2 regions of the Thalassospira sp. MIT1004 genome follow, and region 1 is predicted to be linked to the other one. Evidence: predicted binding sites of a transcription regulator. Region 1 holds the regulator's gene; the other holds the start of a gene.
The links. Region 1 encodes PhoB, which activates phosphate uptake and scavenging genes when phosphate is short. Its sites were predicted from a motif close to TNTCATAAAACTGTCA; they were not measured.
Positions count from the first base shown of each region.

Region 2: a site for PhoB is predicted at 6,256-6,271, ahead of BC440_RS15535 (RNA degradosome polyphosphate kinase). Genes of this name have one in related genera too.

Region 1 covers NZ_MCAO01000011.1:347,758-355,322, reverse strand. Annotated here, with positions in the region: gene BC440_RS06415 (PstS family phosphate ABC transporter substrate-binding protein) at 1-366, shown strand, start outside; gene pstC (phosphate ABC transporter permease subunit PstC) at 502-1,881, shown strand; gene pstA (phosphate ABC transporter permease PstA) at 1,874-3,223, shown strand; gene pstB (phosphate ABC transporter ATP-binding protein PstB) at 3,225-4,028, shown strand; gene phoU (phosphate signaling complex protein PhoU) at 4,050-4,772, shown strand; gene phoB (phosphate regulon transcriptional regulator PhoB) at 4,790-5,485, shown strand; gene BC440_RS06385 (cation:proton antiporter) at 5,548-7,308, opposite strand.
Region 2 covers NZ_MCAO01000042.1:307,091-314,655, reverse strand. Annotated here, with positions in the region: gene BC440_RS15555 (FAD-dependent oxidoreductase) at 1-1,980, shown strand, start outside; one part of gene BC440_RS15550 (IS1182 family transposase) at 2,119-2,956, opposite strand; one part of gene BC440_RS15550 (IS1182 family transposase) at 2,955-3,550, opposite strand; gene aspS (aspartate--tRNA ligase) at 3,607-5,394, opposite strand; gene BC440_RS15540 (histidine phosphatase family protein) at 5,641-6,177, opposite strand; gene BC440_RS15535 (RNA degradosome polyphosphate kinase) at 6,373-7,565, shown strand, end outside.

The DNA.
Region 1 (7,565 bases):
GGTGAAAACGACAACCTGATCGTTCAGAAACTCGAAGCAAACCATGATGCGCTTGGCATCTTCGGCTTCTCGTTCCTTGATCAGAACGGCGACAAACTTCAGGGTTCCCTGATTGCCGGTGTTGAGCCGACCTTCGAAGCCATCTCTGCTGGTGATTACCCGGTTTCGCGTTCGCTGTACTTCTATGTCAAGAACGCCCATGTTGGTACCATTCCGGGTATCAAAGAATATCTGACCGAATTCACCTCCGACAAAGCATTTGGTGACGAAGGTTACCTTGCTGACCGTGGTCTCATCCCGATGGATGCGGCCGAGCGTGAAGCAGTTCGTAATGCTGCGCTGAACCTTGCTCCGCTGAGCATGTAACGCGATCTTTCAACCGGTGGCAGCCTTTTCTGCCACCGGTTTCTTTGTTTTCAGGCTTTAATTGATTTATTCTTGGACCTGCCTTAAACGCGCACCAAGTTTTTTGGTCATTCTTTGGCAAATGGATTAATCGCAATGTCCCTGACCTATTTGCTGCTTGCTGTGGCACTCCTGTGTGCCGTGTCATTTTATTTCGGTCGACAGCGCGCGGTTGCCCTGTCGAACGGTCGATACAGCAATCTTCATTCGCTGCCTGCGCATTACGGGATGTATACGGCGTTGTGGTGCGGCCTGCCGGCTTTGGGCCTTTTGCTGGTTTGGATGATGTTTGAAGGGACGATCATTCAGACAATGATCGTTGCCGATCTTCCCGAAGAAGTGACGTCCAATTCCGGGCTGTTATCTTTGGCGCTTAACAGCATCTCGCAAATTGCTGCCGGAGGCGGGGAACATCTTACCGTTTCTCCCGAGATTGTAGAGGCCGGCCATCGGCTTGCCAATCTTAACACCATCGCAAATGCTGCTCTTATTGTTGTGATGGTGTCTGTTGCCCTGGTGGGCTTGGCTCTGTCTTACCGCCGGATTTCTTCGGAAATGCGCGCGCGAAACAATGTCGAACGGCTGTTTCGCTATATCATGATCGTGTGTTCGGCGATTGCCATCCTGTCGACGGTCGGCATTGTTTTCTCGCTTTTGTTTGAAGCGCTGCATTTCTTTGGCAAGGTCAGCCCGCTGGACTTCCTGTTCGGTCTGGAATGGAGCCCGCAGACGGCCATCCGCGCAGATCAGGTGGCGTCCGACGGTGCATTTGGCGCAATCCCGCTTTTTGTTGGAACATTGCTGATTACGCTGATTGCAATGTTTGTGGCGGTGCCGGTCGGTTTGTTCTCTGCCATCTATATGGGTGAATATGCATCGCCGAAATTCCGGGCGGTTGCCAAACCTGCCCTTGAAATTTTGGCCGGTGTTCCGACGGTTGTGTACGGCTTCTTTGCTGCCCTGACAGTTGCTCCGTTCTTGCGCGACAATGGTGCTGTGCTTGGACTTGATGTCAGTTCCGAAAGTGCGCTGGCTGCGGGTCTGGTCATGGGGGTCATGATCATTCCGTTCGTGTCATCGCTGTCTGATGATGTCATGTCACAGGTGCCGAAGTCGTTGCGCGACGGATCATATGGCCTTGGTGCAACAAGGTCTGAAACCATTCGGCATGTGATTTTCCCCGCAGCCCTGCCCGGTATTGTTGGTGCGGTATTGCTGGCGGTGTCGCGTGCGATTGGGGAAACCATGATCGTTGTGATGGCTGCCGGACTTGCCGCCAACATGACGGTAAACCCGTTGCAGGCCGTGACCACTGTTACCGTGCAGATCGTAACACTTCTGGTCGGTGACCAGGAATTCGACAGTGCCAAAACCCTGTCGGCATTTGCACTGGGTCTGCTTCTTTTCCTTATCACCTTGGGTCTGAACGTGTTTGCCCTTAAGGTTGTTCAGAAGTATCGCGAGAAATATGACTGATATGGCATCGCTTATGGAAGACAGAGCCGCCGCAAAAGTGATCTCTGGCAATCTGCACACGCCGGTTGACTGGGACAGCCCGAAATTGGCACGTAACATTAAAAAACGTTACGCAGCGGAACGCAGGTTCAAGATTTACGGCTTAAGCGCAATTGCCATCGCTCTTATGGCGCTGGTTGTGCTTGGCTATTCGATCATTTCGAAAGGTTATAGTGCCTTTTTCCAGACCTATGTTCAGATGGAAATCTTTTTCGACCCGGCCAAGATTGATCCGGACGGAACAGGTGATCCGGCAATTATTGGCAGGGCCAATTTTGATAGTCTGATCAGGGATGCACTGAGCAAACAGTTCCCGGAAGTGAGCGGACGTAGCGAACGGCGTGATCTCTATGACATTGTTTCGGGCGGGGCATCTTATGATCTGCGCGAGAGGGTGCTTGAAAATCCGTCTCTGATCGGACAGACCCGGAAGGTCTGGCTGATTTCCGGTGACGACTTTGATATGCTCAACAAAGGTTATATCAGTGCAAACACAGACGAAGGCGACCGTCGCCTGAACGATCAGGAAATTGGTTGGTATAATACACTGGTCTCTCAAGGATCGGTCGAAAAGCAGTTCCATACGCGGTTCTTTACCAATGGTGATTCCCGCGAACCGGAATTGGCCGGGATCTGGGGCGCTGCGGTCGGGTCTTTCTATACCCTGGTTGTGACACTGATACTGTCGTTTCCGATTGGTGTTCTGGCGGCGATCTATCTGGAAGAATTTGCACCGCGAAACCGGTTCACGACGATTGTCGAAGTCAACATCAACAACCTTGCGGCTGTGCCGTCGATCGTGTTCGGTCTTCTCGGGCTTGAGGTTTACCTTAATGTCATGCACCTGCCGCGGTCGGCCCCGGTTGTTGGTGGTCTGACGCTGGCCCTCATGACATTGCCGACCATCATCATCGCATCACGTGCGGCGATCAAGGCAGTGCCGCCGTCGATCCGGCAGGCTGCCCTTGGTCTTGGGGCGTCGCCGGTTCAGACGGTGACCCATCACGTGTTACCGCTGGCGATGCCCGGTATTCTGACCGGGACCATCATCGGCATGGCGCAGGCTCTTGGGGAAACCGCACCGCTTCTGATGATCGGTATGGTGGCGTTTATTGTTGATATCCCGGGCGGGGCACTTGATCCGGCGACAGTTCTGCCGGTGCAGATTTATCTGTGGGCGGATAGTCCGGAACGTGCCTTTGTCGAGAAGACTTCGGCGGCCATCATGGTCTTGCTGGGCTTCCTGATTCTGATGAACGGATTGGCCGTGTATCTGCGCAAGAAATTTGAACGGAAGTGGTAAAATGGCTGTTGTAACTCAAAGCGCAATGACGGCAGAGCCGTCAGTCACTAGCCCGAAAATGACGGCCCGTGACCTCAATCTTTTCTACGGCGACAACCAGGCGCTTTTTGATGTCAATCTTGACATTGTCGAACGTCAGGTCACAGCACTTATCGGCCCGTCGGGCTGCGGCAAATCAACCTTCCTGCGGTGCATGAACCGCATGAATGACACGATTGACGGTGTCACGATCAAGGGCAAGGTAACGCTTGATGACCGTGATATCTATGACAAGGCAATCGACGTTGTTCAGTTGCGCGCGCGCATTGGCATGGTGTTCCAGAAACCGAACCCGTTCCCGAAGTCGATTTATGACAACGTGGCCTATGGCCCACGTATTCACGGTCTGGTGAATTCGCGCGACGAGCTCGATGAAATCGTCATGACCTCGCTTGAACGGGCGGGTCTACTGAAAGAAGTCAAAGACCGTCTGCCGGAACCGGCAACCGGTCTTTCTGGTGGGCAGCAGCAGCGTCTTTGCATTGCACGTGCGGTTGCCGTCAGCCCCGAAGTCATCCTGATGGATGAACCGTGTTCGGCACTTGACCCGATTGCAACCGCAAAGGTCGAGGAACTGATCGACGAGCTTCGTTCGAACTACACCATTGTGATCGTGACGCACTCCATGCAGCAGGCTGCCCGCGTGTCGCAGCGCACGGCGTTTTTCCATCTCGGCAAGCTGGTCGAAGTGGGCGAAACCGATCAGATTTTCACCAATCCCAAGGACGAGCGCACCAAGGGATACATTACGGGTCGCTTCGGTTAAGTCCGGGCAGGAGTATTTTCGATGGTCGATGAGAAACATCATATCGTCAGTTCGTTTGACGAAGAACTGACCCGTCTGAACAACATCATTTCGCAGATGGGCGGGCTTGCCGAAAGTCAGCTGATTTCCGCCATTCGTGCGATCGTTAAACGGGATTCTGAACTGGCCGAGAAGGTCATTCTTTCCGATCACCGTATCGATACGCTGGAACAGGAAGTGCAGGATTTTGCCGTACGTCTTCTGGCCCTGCGTCAGCCGATGGCAGATGACCTGCGACAGGTGGTGACCGCGCTTAAACTGTCCAACGATCTAGAACGTATCGGTGATCTGGCGAAAAATATCGCCAAGCGTGCGCAGGTTCTTAACCAGGTGCCGCCGATCCGCCCGGTTCAGGTGATCCCGAACATGGCCAAGCTGTGCCAGGAAATCATCAAGGACGTTCTGGATGCCTATATCGAAGGTGATGCGGAAAAGGCCCAGCGTGTCTGGGCGCGCGATCAGGAAGTTGACGATATGTACAATTCCCTGTTCCGTGAACTGCTGACCTATATGATGGAAGATCCGCGTAACATCACGGCATCGACCCATCTGCTGTTTATCGCCAAGAATATCGAACGTATTGGCGATCATGCGACCAACATTGCCGAAACGATCTATTACCGGATCAAGGGCGAAGACCTGCCGATGGATACTCGGCCAAAAAATGACGCGGCGAACTTTGCCGTCGTAGAACCGAATGAGTGACACTGGAGCATAGGAAGATGGACCCAACGGTTCTTATCGTCGAGGACGAAGCTGCAATCGTAACCATGTTGCGCTACAACCTCGAACGCGAGGGGATGCAGGTTGTCGAAGCCGGGGACGGTGACGAAGCGTTGAAAATTCTGGCCGAAACCCATGTCGATCTGGTCCTTCTGGACTGGATACTGCCGGTGATGTCAGGGATCGAGGTTTGCCGCCAGATCCGCCGGAAGCCTGAAAGCCGCGATTTGCCGGTGATCATGGTTACGGCGCGTGGCGAAGAAGGCGACCGCATCCGCGGCCTTGATACCGGGGCCGATGATTATGTAACCAAGCCGTTTGCGATTGGTGAATTGCTGGCCCGTATTCGCGCACTTCTGCGTCGATCCGGTCCGGCGCAACCACAAGGGCAGTTGATCTATTCCGATATCGAAATGGATCTGGCCGCCCATCGTGTCAGTCGTAACGGCAAGGCTATCCATCTTGGCCCAACCGAATTCCGTCTGCTGCGTTATTTCCTGGAACATCCGGGGCGGGTTTTCTCGCGCGAGCAGCTTCTGAATGCGGTTTGGGGGCCGAATATCTATGTCGAAACCCGCACGGTTGACGTTCACATTCGTCGTCTGCGCAAGGCATTGAATGACGTCAAGGGAACGCGCGATGTGATCCGCACGGTTCGTGCTGCTGGCTATGCACTGGATGTCGAAGCCGCTTGATTGCGGTTATTCTGGAAGACGAAACGAAAGACCCCCATTCTCGTGATGGGGGTCTTTGTGTTTCAGGTGCTTTTCCTGGATTTTGCCGGTTTGGCAGTTTTTTGTGCCTGGTCTTCGGTTTTTTGGCGCGCGGTGCGCGGGGCAAGTTCGTTCATCAGCAGCATATCGGCACGCCGGAACTTGGCTATTTCGATATCGATATCTTCCTGCGGGATATCGCAGGCCGCCAGAACGTGATCGGACAGGCGTAAACCGGTTTCAAGTACCTCGGGGATGGCCGCATCGGCACCACTGCGTGACAGCGGACCGATATGGGTGATGTCCTGGGCACGGGCAAAGATTTTCAGATGCGGATAATGCTGTCGCAGCAAGGCGACGGTCTTTTCGGTTGCGTGCGGGTTGCCCATGGCAACGGCGGCAATATGGGCCTGTTCGGTATGGGCGGCACGAAATGTTTCCGGTCGGGACCCATCGGCAAAATAAACAGGCAGACCTTCGGCTCGGCCACGCGAAACCTGTTGGGCATCGGATTCCAGAACGATAAACGGGATTTCCTTGGTGCGCAGCAGACGGGCCAGAACCCGGCCGACGCGCCCGCAACCAATCACCAGAACATGTTTCTGAATGCCGTCGGTTTCATCCGAGATCTCGCTTAGCTGATCGGTTTCCTTTGGATGAAGCTTCTGTTCGATGCGGTGGCCGAGCGAAATCAAAGTCGGCGTCAGACCCATCGAAATCGCAACCACCGGGATCAGCATCACGGCGATGTCAATCGGAACCGCCCCGTTCTGCGATGCCAGTGCAAGCATGACGAAGGCGAATTCACCACCGGCGGCCAGGCTCATGGCGACCCGAATTGAAGATGCACGGTTAAAGCCGATCAGCAGGGACAATCCGAAAAGAACCGCTGCCTTTATGACCAGAAGCCCGATCAGCCACAAAATGATCGTTCCGGCCTGACCGATGACCACATTGGCATTGACCGACATTCCCACAGACATGAAGAACAGCGACAGGAAAACACCGCGAAATGGCGAAATGTCGGCTTCGATCTGATGGCGGAATTCGGTTTCGGCCAACATTACCCCGGCGATAAAGGCACCAAGCGCCATTGAAAGGCCCGCGGCTTCGGTCAATGTGCTGGCAGCCAGAACGACAAACAGGGTCCCGATTGCAAAAAGTTCCGGGTTTTTAAGAGCCGCAATATACCGAAACAGTCGCGGCAGGAGATAACGACCGGTCAGCAACAATACAGCAACCGCCCCCACACCGCTTAGTGCGCTGATCCAGGGGCTGGTTTCGCTCCCGGCATTGCCAGCGGCCTGCACCATGATCAGGAAGGGACCAACCGCAACGTCCTGCAACAGCAGGATGGCAAGGGCTGCACGCCCGAAACGTGTGTGCAACTGGCGTTCATCAGAAAGCTGTTTAAGGATAATGGCTGTTGATGACAGGGCCAGTGCTCCGGCAATCACGATGGAGGCGGGCATATCGTAATTGATCAGCAGCAATACACCGAACATCACGGCCATCGTGACGCCGATCTGCAGGAAACCAAGGGTCGCGAACCGGCCCCCAATCACGCGCAGGCGTTCGCGCGACAATTCAAGACCGATCATGAACAGCAGAAAGACAATGCCAAGCTCGGCGACGGTTGAAATGTCTTCGCGGTCACTGATCAGGCCAAAACCGAAAGGGCCGATGCAAAAGCCGCCGATCAGGAAACCGATGATCGAGTTCGCACGTAATTTCTGTGCCAGCGGGACGGCAATCACCGCGGCGGTCAGGACAAGGAACAGCTCGAAAAGAACGCTGTGTGACATGATGGATTATGCGTCCGGCGCAGATAGGCGTGTAAAGGAAGTCGTTCAAATCAGGATAGCGGAAATACCCCTATGATTTCTATGGAAATTTCGCGTATGAGAGGGCATCTGTGATGGATGACACGTCTTAAGAGCAGGCGACCGCGACGATTGCTTTCGGTATGCGTGCCAGTGTGGGAACCGCATCACACCGATGTGACGAATGGTATTACGACGGGACGACGCAGCTTGCTATTCTACGTTCGCAATGCCATGTT
Region 2 (7,565 bases), on a different contig from region 1:
CGCGGCACGATCCATGCCGATTATGTCGTCGTCTGTGCCGGGCTTTGGGGCCGCCTGATTGCCGAAATGGCGGGCGAAGACCTGCCGGTGATGCCGGTTGACCACCCGCTGACCTTCTTCGGGCCCTATAACGAATTTGCCGGAACCGGTGTTGAAATCGGCATGCCGCTTTTGCGCGATCAGGGGAATTCCGCCTATATGCGCGATACCGGCGATCCCAAAAGCACCGAGGGCGGCCAGATCGAATGGGGCTATTACTACGAAGAAAACCCGCGTCTGGTCCATCCGCGCGAAATCCTTGAAAAGGATCAGGCCCGCCTGTCCCCCTCGCAGCGCGATCTTGAACTCGAAGACGTCATCGAACCGCTTGAACGCGCCATGGAACTGACCCCGATCCTGACCGAACTTGGCTTTAACGAAAGCCATTCCTTTAACGGTCTTCTGCAAACCTCGGCTGATGGCGGCCCTTCGATGGGCGAAAGCCAGAAGCTGCGCGGCCTTTGGTATGCGGTCGGCATCTGGATCAAGGACGGGCCGGGCATGGGCAAACTGATTGCCGACTGGATGACCCATGGCCGCACCCATGTCGATCACCATGCAATTGATTTCGCCCGCTTCAATGAATTCCAGCTTGACGAGAAATACATTTACGACCGCTGCTGGGAAACCGCGAAAAAGATCTATAACCCGCCCGTCCACCCGCGCGAGCCATTTTCAAAAGCCCGCGGCATTCGCCGCTCCCCCTTCTATGAACGCGAAGTCGAACTTGGCGGCTATTTCATGGAACTGGGCGGCTGGGAACGTGCGCACGGTTATGCCGCCAACGAACATCTGCTGGAAAAATACGCCGACCGCGTTCCGGTGCGCGAAAATGAATGGGATACCCGCCATTTCTGGCGCGTTTCCAACGCCGAACAGCTCGCCATGAGTGACGATTGCGGCATCATCAACCTGTCGCACTTCCACATGACCGATATCGAAGGCCCGGATCATGTCGAACTCATGGAATGGCTCTGTGCGGCCAAAATCGGCGGGGATGCCAATATCGGCAAGGGCATCTATACCCACATGCTCGATGACGAGGGCATGGTCCGTGCCGACTTTACCGTCTTCCGCATGGCTGATCGCTGCCGTCTGGTCAATGGGGCGGATGCCGGCCCGCGTGACCTGATCTATATGCGCCGCATGGCACAGGATAAGGGTTGGGACGTTACCATCACCGACGTCACCGAAAAATTCACCACGACTGGTATCTGGGGCCCGAACGCCCGTGAAAACCTCAAAAAGGTTGTCACAGCCCCCGAAGAACTCGATATCGAAAACTTCCCGTTTGCCGCCATCCGCCAGATCAGCATTGCGGGTAAAACCGTCACCGCATTCCGCATTTCCTATGTCGGGGAACAGGGGTGGGAGCTTCATATGCGCTACGAAGACGGTCTTGCTGTCTGGGATGCGCTGCGCGGCATTGGCGTGATGGCCGTGGGTGTTGAAACCTATGCCAACTCGCGCCGTCTGGAAAAATCACTGCGCCTGCAAAACGCCGATCTGCACACGCAATATAACCTGATCGAAGCCGCCCTCGCCCGTCCCAAGGTCAAAGAGGCCGATTTCCGTGGCAAGGCAAAGCATGTCGAATATCGCGAACGCGACCATCAACCCGCCATGCTCTGCACCCTCGTCATGACCGACAATGTGGATGCCAATGGCGTCGCCCGCTACCCGGTCGGCAATCTGCCGGTCATGGACCCGGACACCGGCAAAACCCTGATTGATGAACTGGGCCGTCGTTCCTATACGACCTCCATCGCATTCGGCCCCAGCATCGGCAAAAACATCGCCTTGGCCTATCTGCCGTGGGATTATTGCCAGGAAGGCCGCAAACTGACCGTCTCCTATTTTGACGAGATTTACCCGGTCGAAGTCGTCGGCATCGGCTACAAGCCGCTTTACGACCCGGAAAACCTCAAACCGCGCAGCTAACGCCCCACACTGCGGATAAAAAAGAACGGGGGCCACTGCTGGTTCCCCAGACTGCTGACGAACCCCATCATTTTTGTCGGGGTTCGTTTTTTTATGGGGCAGTGTCTTTTTAAGGAGAAAGCCTTGCTGTTTGCCAGATCATTCGGCAAAGGCAGGCAAAATCCCGTGTTTTCTGGCCCAATTGCTCACAATCCATAAAAGCATGTCACAAAACGCCCCCTTGCGCGTCAGGATCAGGGCGATCTTCTTCATGTTCTGGGCCGTTGCCGCCAGAAGGCATTGCTCACGCACCTTGGCAAGCCCGCGCAGGCGTGCGTATCGGTGCCCATGCAATTGCTTGGCATCGGCAAAACTGCGCTCTACCGTTTCCTTGCGTCGCTCATAAATCCGCTTGCCCCAGGGGCTGAGACGGTTGGCTGTGATCTTTTCAAGGCTGTCCTGCCAGACATGGCGTGTCACAACCTTGGTGTGATTGCGGCTTTGCGTACAGGCATCGCGCAGCGGACAGCTTTTGCAGACCCTCGGGCTGCTTTTATATTCCCGGTATCCGGATCTGTTGGTGGTGCTGTAATTGAGGATTTCCCCTTGCGGACATCGATAGCCATCGATCCCAGGCAGATATTCAAAGTCTTTCTTGCGCAGGTATCCCTTGCGATGGGTCGGACGGCGATAGCCGATCACGCCCTCAATTTCCCTGTCTTCCAGACCCTTGGCGATCCCGGCGGTAAAGTAACCGGCATCCAGCCCCACTGCCCGCACATCGAAGCCGAACCGGGCGCGCTGCCGGTCCAGACGTGACAGATAGGGCATACTGTCATGGACATTGCCCGGCGTGACATGGATATCGGTGATCAGTGCATGGGCACTGTCGACAGTGCGGTGATCAAGATAGAAAAAACCCTTCGGCTTGCCATCGCGCACCATATAGCCGCTCTCGGGATCGGTACGGTTGATCTTTGTTTCTTTGGCAACAGACAGACTGACGCGCTTTCTCCCTGAGCGGCTTCTTGCCATGATCAGCCCGGTCCTGCGCAATATCGGCATCAAGGGCGGCAAGATAGTCCGCACGAGACTTCTCGACCACCTGACGGTCGAAGCGGTTCTTGTTGGCATTGGCCTTGAGGTGCGTGCTGTCGCTATAAAGTACTGTGCCATCGACAAGGCCCGCCCGGATACCCTGTTCGACAATCTCGTCGAAAATCTCCTGACAGATGTCGCTGTCATTGAACCGTCGCCGCCGGTTCTGACTGATCGTGCTGGCATCGGGCACCTTGTCGGTCAGGCGAAGCTGCAAAAACCAACGATAGGCCACATTGACCTCGATCTCGCGCAGCAATTGCCGTTCCGAGCGAATGCCAAACAGATAGCCGACAAACAGCATCTTGAACAACAGCACCGGATCAAGCGCCGGGCGTCCGTTGTCGGCACAATACAAATGTGCAACCCGGTCATGAATGAAACTGAAATCGATCACCGCGTCGATATTGCGCAGCAAATGATCCGAAGGCACCAGAGATGACAGCGTCACCATCTCAAGTTCTTCCTGATGGGCTTCTTTCTTTTTAAGCATGCCCCATTGAATCAAAAGTCCCCGCAATTGGCGAGGACTTTGTCAGCAGTCTGAAATCAGTCTTTTTTGATTTTCGGCGGAAGCTGCACCCGCAGATGCAGTTCTTTAAGCTGGCGGTCATCGACCTCGGCCGGGGCATTCATCATCAGATCCTGCGCCTGCTGGTTCAGCGGGAAGGCAATGACTTCGCGAATGTTCGGCTCGTCAGCCAGAAGCATCACAATACGGTCCACACCCGGGGCAGAACCACCGTGCGGCGGGGCGCCGAATTTGAACGCGTTGATCATGCCGCCAAAGCGGTCATCAACGACGTCCTTGCCATAACCGGCAATCTCGAACGCCTTGTACATGATGTCCGGGCGGTGGTTACGAATGGCACCGGACGACAGTTCGATACCGTTACAGACGATGTCATACTGCCACGCCTTGATATCAAGCGGGTTCATGCTTTCAAGGGCCTCAAGACCGCCTTGCGGCATCGAGAACGGGTTGTGGCTGAATTCGATCTTGCCGTCGTCGTCTTCCTCGTACATCGGGAAATCAACGATCCAGCAGAATTTGAACATGCCGTCTTCACGAAGACCCAGTTCATCGCAAACCTTGTCGCGCGACTTGCCGGCAAATTTGGCGGCTGCCAGTTCCCTGTCACAGGCAAAGAAGACCGCATCGCCATTGGCAACGCCGGTAACTTCCTTGATCTTTGCGATACGTTCGGCGTCAAGGTTCTTGGCAATCGGGCCTTTGGCTTCGCCGTTTTCATCATAAACGATGTAACCAAGACCAGCCGCCCCTTCTTCGCGGGCCCAGGCATTGAGCTTGTCAAAGAAGCTGCGCGGGCGGCCTGCGGCCCCCGGTGCCGGAATGGCGCGAACCACCGAACCCTTTTCGATGTTCGAGGCAAAGATGCCGAAATTCGAACCACGGAAGGCTTCGGTCACGTCAGACAGGATGATCGGGTTGCGAAGGTCGGGCTTGTCAGAGCCATATTTCGCCATCGATTCATCAAACGGAATGCGCGGGAACGGAAGCGGCGTTACGTCACGACCACCGCCGAACTCGACAAAGATGTCATGAAGAACCGGCTCGATCGCGTCAAACACGTCGTCCTGGGTGGCAAAGGCCATCTCGAAATCGAGCTGATAGAATTCCCCCGGCGAACGGTCGGCACGGGCGTCTTCATCGCGGAAGCACGGTGCGATCTGGAAGTAACGGTCAAAGCCCGAAACCATCAGAAGCTGTTTGAACTGCTGGGGAGCCTGCGGCAGGGCATAGAACTTGCCCGGATGCATGCGCGACGGTACCAGGAAGTCACGCGCACCTTCCGGCGAGCTTGCCGTCAGGATCGGGGTCTGGATTTCCAAAAATCCCTGTGCGGTCATTTTCTGACGCATTGCCGAAATCACGCGCGAGCGCAGAACGATGTTCGAATGAACACTTTCGCGGCGCAGATCAAGGTAACGGTGACGCAGGCGGATTTCCTCGCCATATTCGGCATCGCCAAAGACCGGCATCGGCAGAACGTCGGCCGACGACTGGACTTCGATGTTCGAGGCATAAACCTCGATCTCGCCGGTCGGCAGGTTCGGGTTGACGGTTTCGGCGGTACGTTTGACGACCTTGCCGTCCACCGTGATCACACTTTCGGCACGCGACTTTTCAAGAACCGCGAAAAGCGGGCTTGAAATATCGATCACGATCTGGGTGATGCCGTAATGGTCGCGCAAATCGACAAACAAAAGGTTGCCGTGGTCGCGCTTGCGGTGGATCCAGCCGGACAGGCGCACTTCCGCATCGGCGTCAGAGGCGCGCAACGCATTACAATTGTGTGAACGATAAGGATGCATGGTCTTTCCAGGTTGCTTTGTATGCTTGGTATTTTGGGCCACAAATTTGGCGCAAAGGTGCATGGCTGCACCGCGCTGTCAAACAAAAAAGCACCGCAAACCAGCCACCCCGGTCAATTCGGGGGGCTTAAATCGGGTGATCTGTCTGTTTGCGCGACGCGGCGCTTGAAATTCTGCGGTATAAAACGCTGCCAAAGCCCCGCCGTCAAGTGCCCGTCGCAATGGTCTGCATTGCGGGCCGGAATTTCAGGTCGGCGGCGCACCGCCCCCCTGCAAATCCTTGACCTTGACAAAGCGAATCAGGCGCCCGGCTTCAAACCGAACGTCCGCCCAATGATCAACATCAAATTCATACTGGCAAAGACCGCAGGTCGGATATTTACGGTTCATTTCCAGCAATGCCTCGCCATCGCCCTCGCCAAACAGCCGGGCGGCGAAATCGGCAAGTCCCGGATTATGGCCGATCATCATTACACAGCGGGCCTCGTCATGGGTGTGCCCAAGGCTTTCAAGCAGCACGGCCTCGGTCGCCATATAAAGGTCTTCGTTGTAGATCACGTCGGATGCACTGGCAAAATCGCGCCCCAGCAGGGTTAATGTCTGGACCGCACGTTCGGCGGTTGAACACCAGATCAGATCGGGCACCAGCCCCTGTTCATGCAAATAGCGCCCCATCACCGGGGCCGCCTTTTCGCCGCGCCGGTTCAGTTCCCGGTCGTGATCGGATCGGGACGGATCGGTCCAGCTTGATTTTGCATGCCTGAGCAGAAGCAATGTCTTCATAAAATCGGGTATCCGGTGATCTTAAGGAAAGCAGACTTTTGCATGCCACATCGGGCGCTGTGAAGCCACCAAGAAAACTGACTTAAAAATTTAAGAAAATTGCACCCCGACAAGCAGTTATCCTATACTCCAATCGCAACCGGGACCTGTCGCTTTATTTCAAGGACACAAACCCACTTTCGCAGGAGGCACAGCGTGACCCACGCCGCCGTTATTCAATCAAGCGCCATCACACTTGATTCGGACAAGCGCTTTATAAACCGCGAACTTTCGTGGCTGGCCTTTAACGGCCGCGTCCTTGAAGAGGCCCAGAACAAACGGCATCCGTTGCTGGAACGCTTGCGGTTCCTGTCGATTTCCGCCAGCAACCTTGACGAATTCTATATGGTGCGCGTTGCAGGCCTGGTCGGGCAACTGCGTGCGGGCATGACCAAGGTCAGCCAGGATGGCATGAGCCCGTCCGAGCAGCTGCGCGCCATCACATATGATGCCAGCCAGTTGATGCAGGATCAGCAGCGCATCTGGCAGCAGCTTAGCAGCGAGATGGACAAGCACGGGATTTCGGTGATCAGACCGGATGATTTGACCCAGACCGACCGCAAATGGCTTGACGGCTATTTCATGCGCGAAATCTTCCCGACCTTAACGCCGCTTGCGATTGATCCGTCCCATCCCTTCCCGTTCATTCCGAACCTTGGCTTTGCGATCGTCATGCAGCTGTTTGACCCGGCGGATGGTCACAACATGCGCGGGCTGATCCCGGTACCGCCGAAAATCGGCCGTTTCCTGCGCATGCCGGGCCGGACCGAACGGTATCTGCCGCTGGAACAGGCGATTGTCCTTTACCTTAACAAGCTGTTCCCCGGTTTCGACATGATCGAACACGGCCTGTTTCGCGTTATCCGTGACTCGGACGTTGAAATCGAAGAAGAAGCCGAAGATCTGGTACGCGTTTTCAAGACCGCCCTGAAGCGTCGGCGCCGCGGCAGCATCATCCGACTTAAAGTCAATGCCGAGATGCCAGAAGACCTTCTGGATTTCGTGGTCGACGAACTTTCTGTCGCCCCCGAAGAAGTCGTCAAGGTCGACGGGCTTGTCGGGCTTGTCGATGTCAAACAGCTGATCGATTCCGATCTGCATCATGATCTACTGTTCCCGCCCTATGGCGCGCGTTATCCTGAACGGGTGCGCGACTTTGGCGGCGATTGCTTTGCCGCGATCAGCAAAAAGGATCTGGTGGTTCACCACCCGTTCGAGGATTTCGACGTCGTCGTGCAGTTCCTGTTGCAGGCTGCGCGTGACCCCGAAGTCGTCACCATCAAGCAGACCCTTTATCGCACATCGGAAAACAGCCCGATCGTCAAGGCCCTGATTGCGGCTGCCGAAGC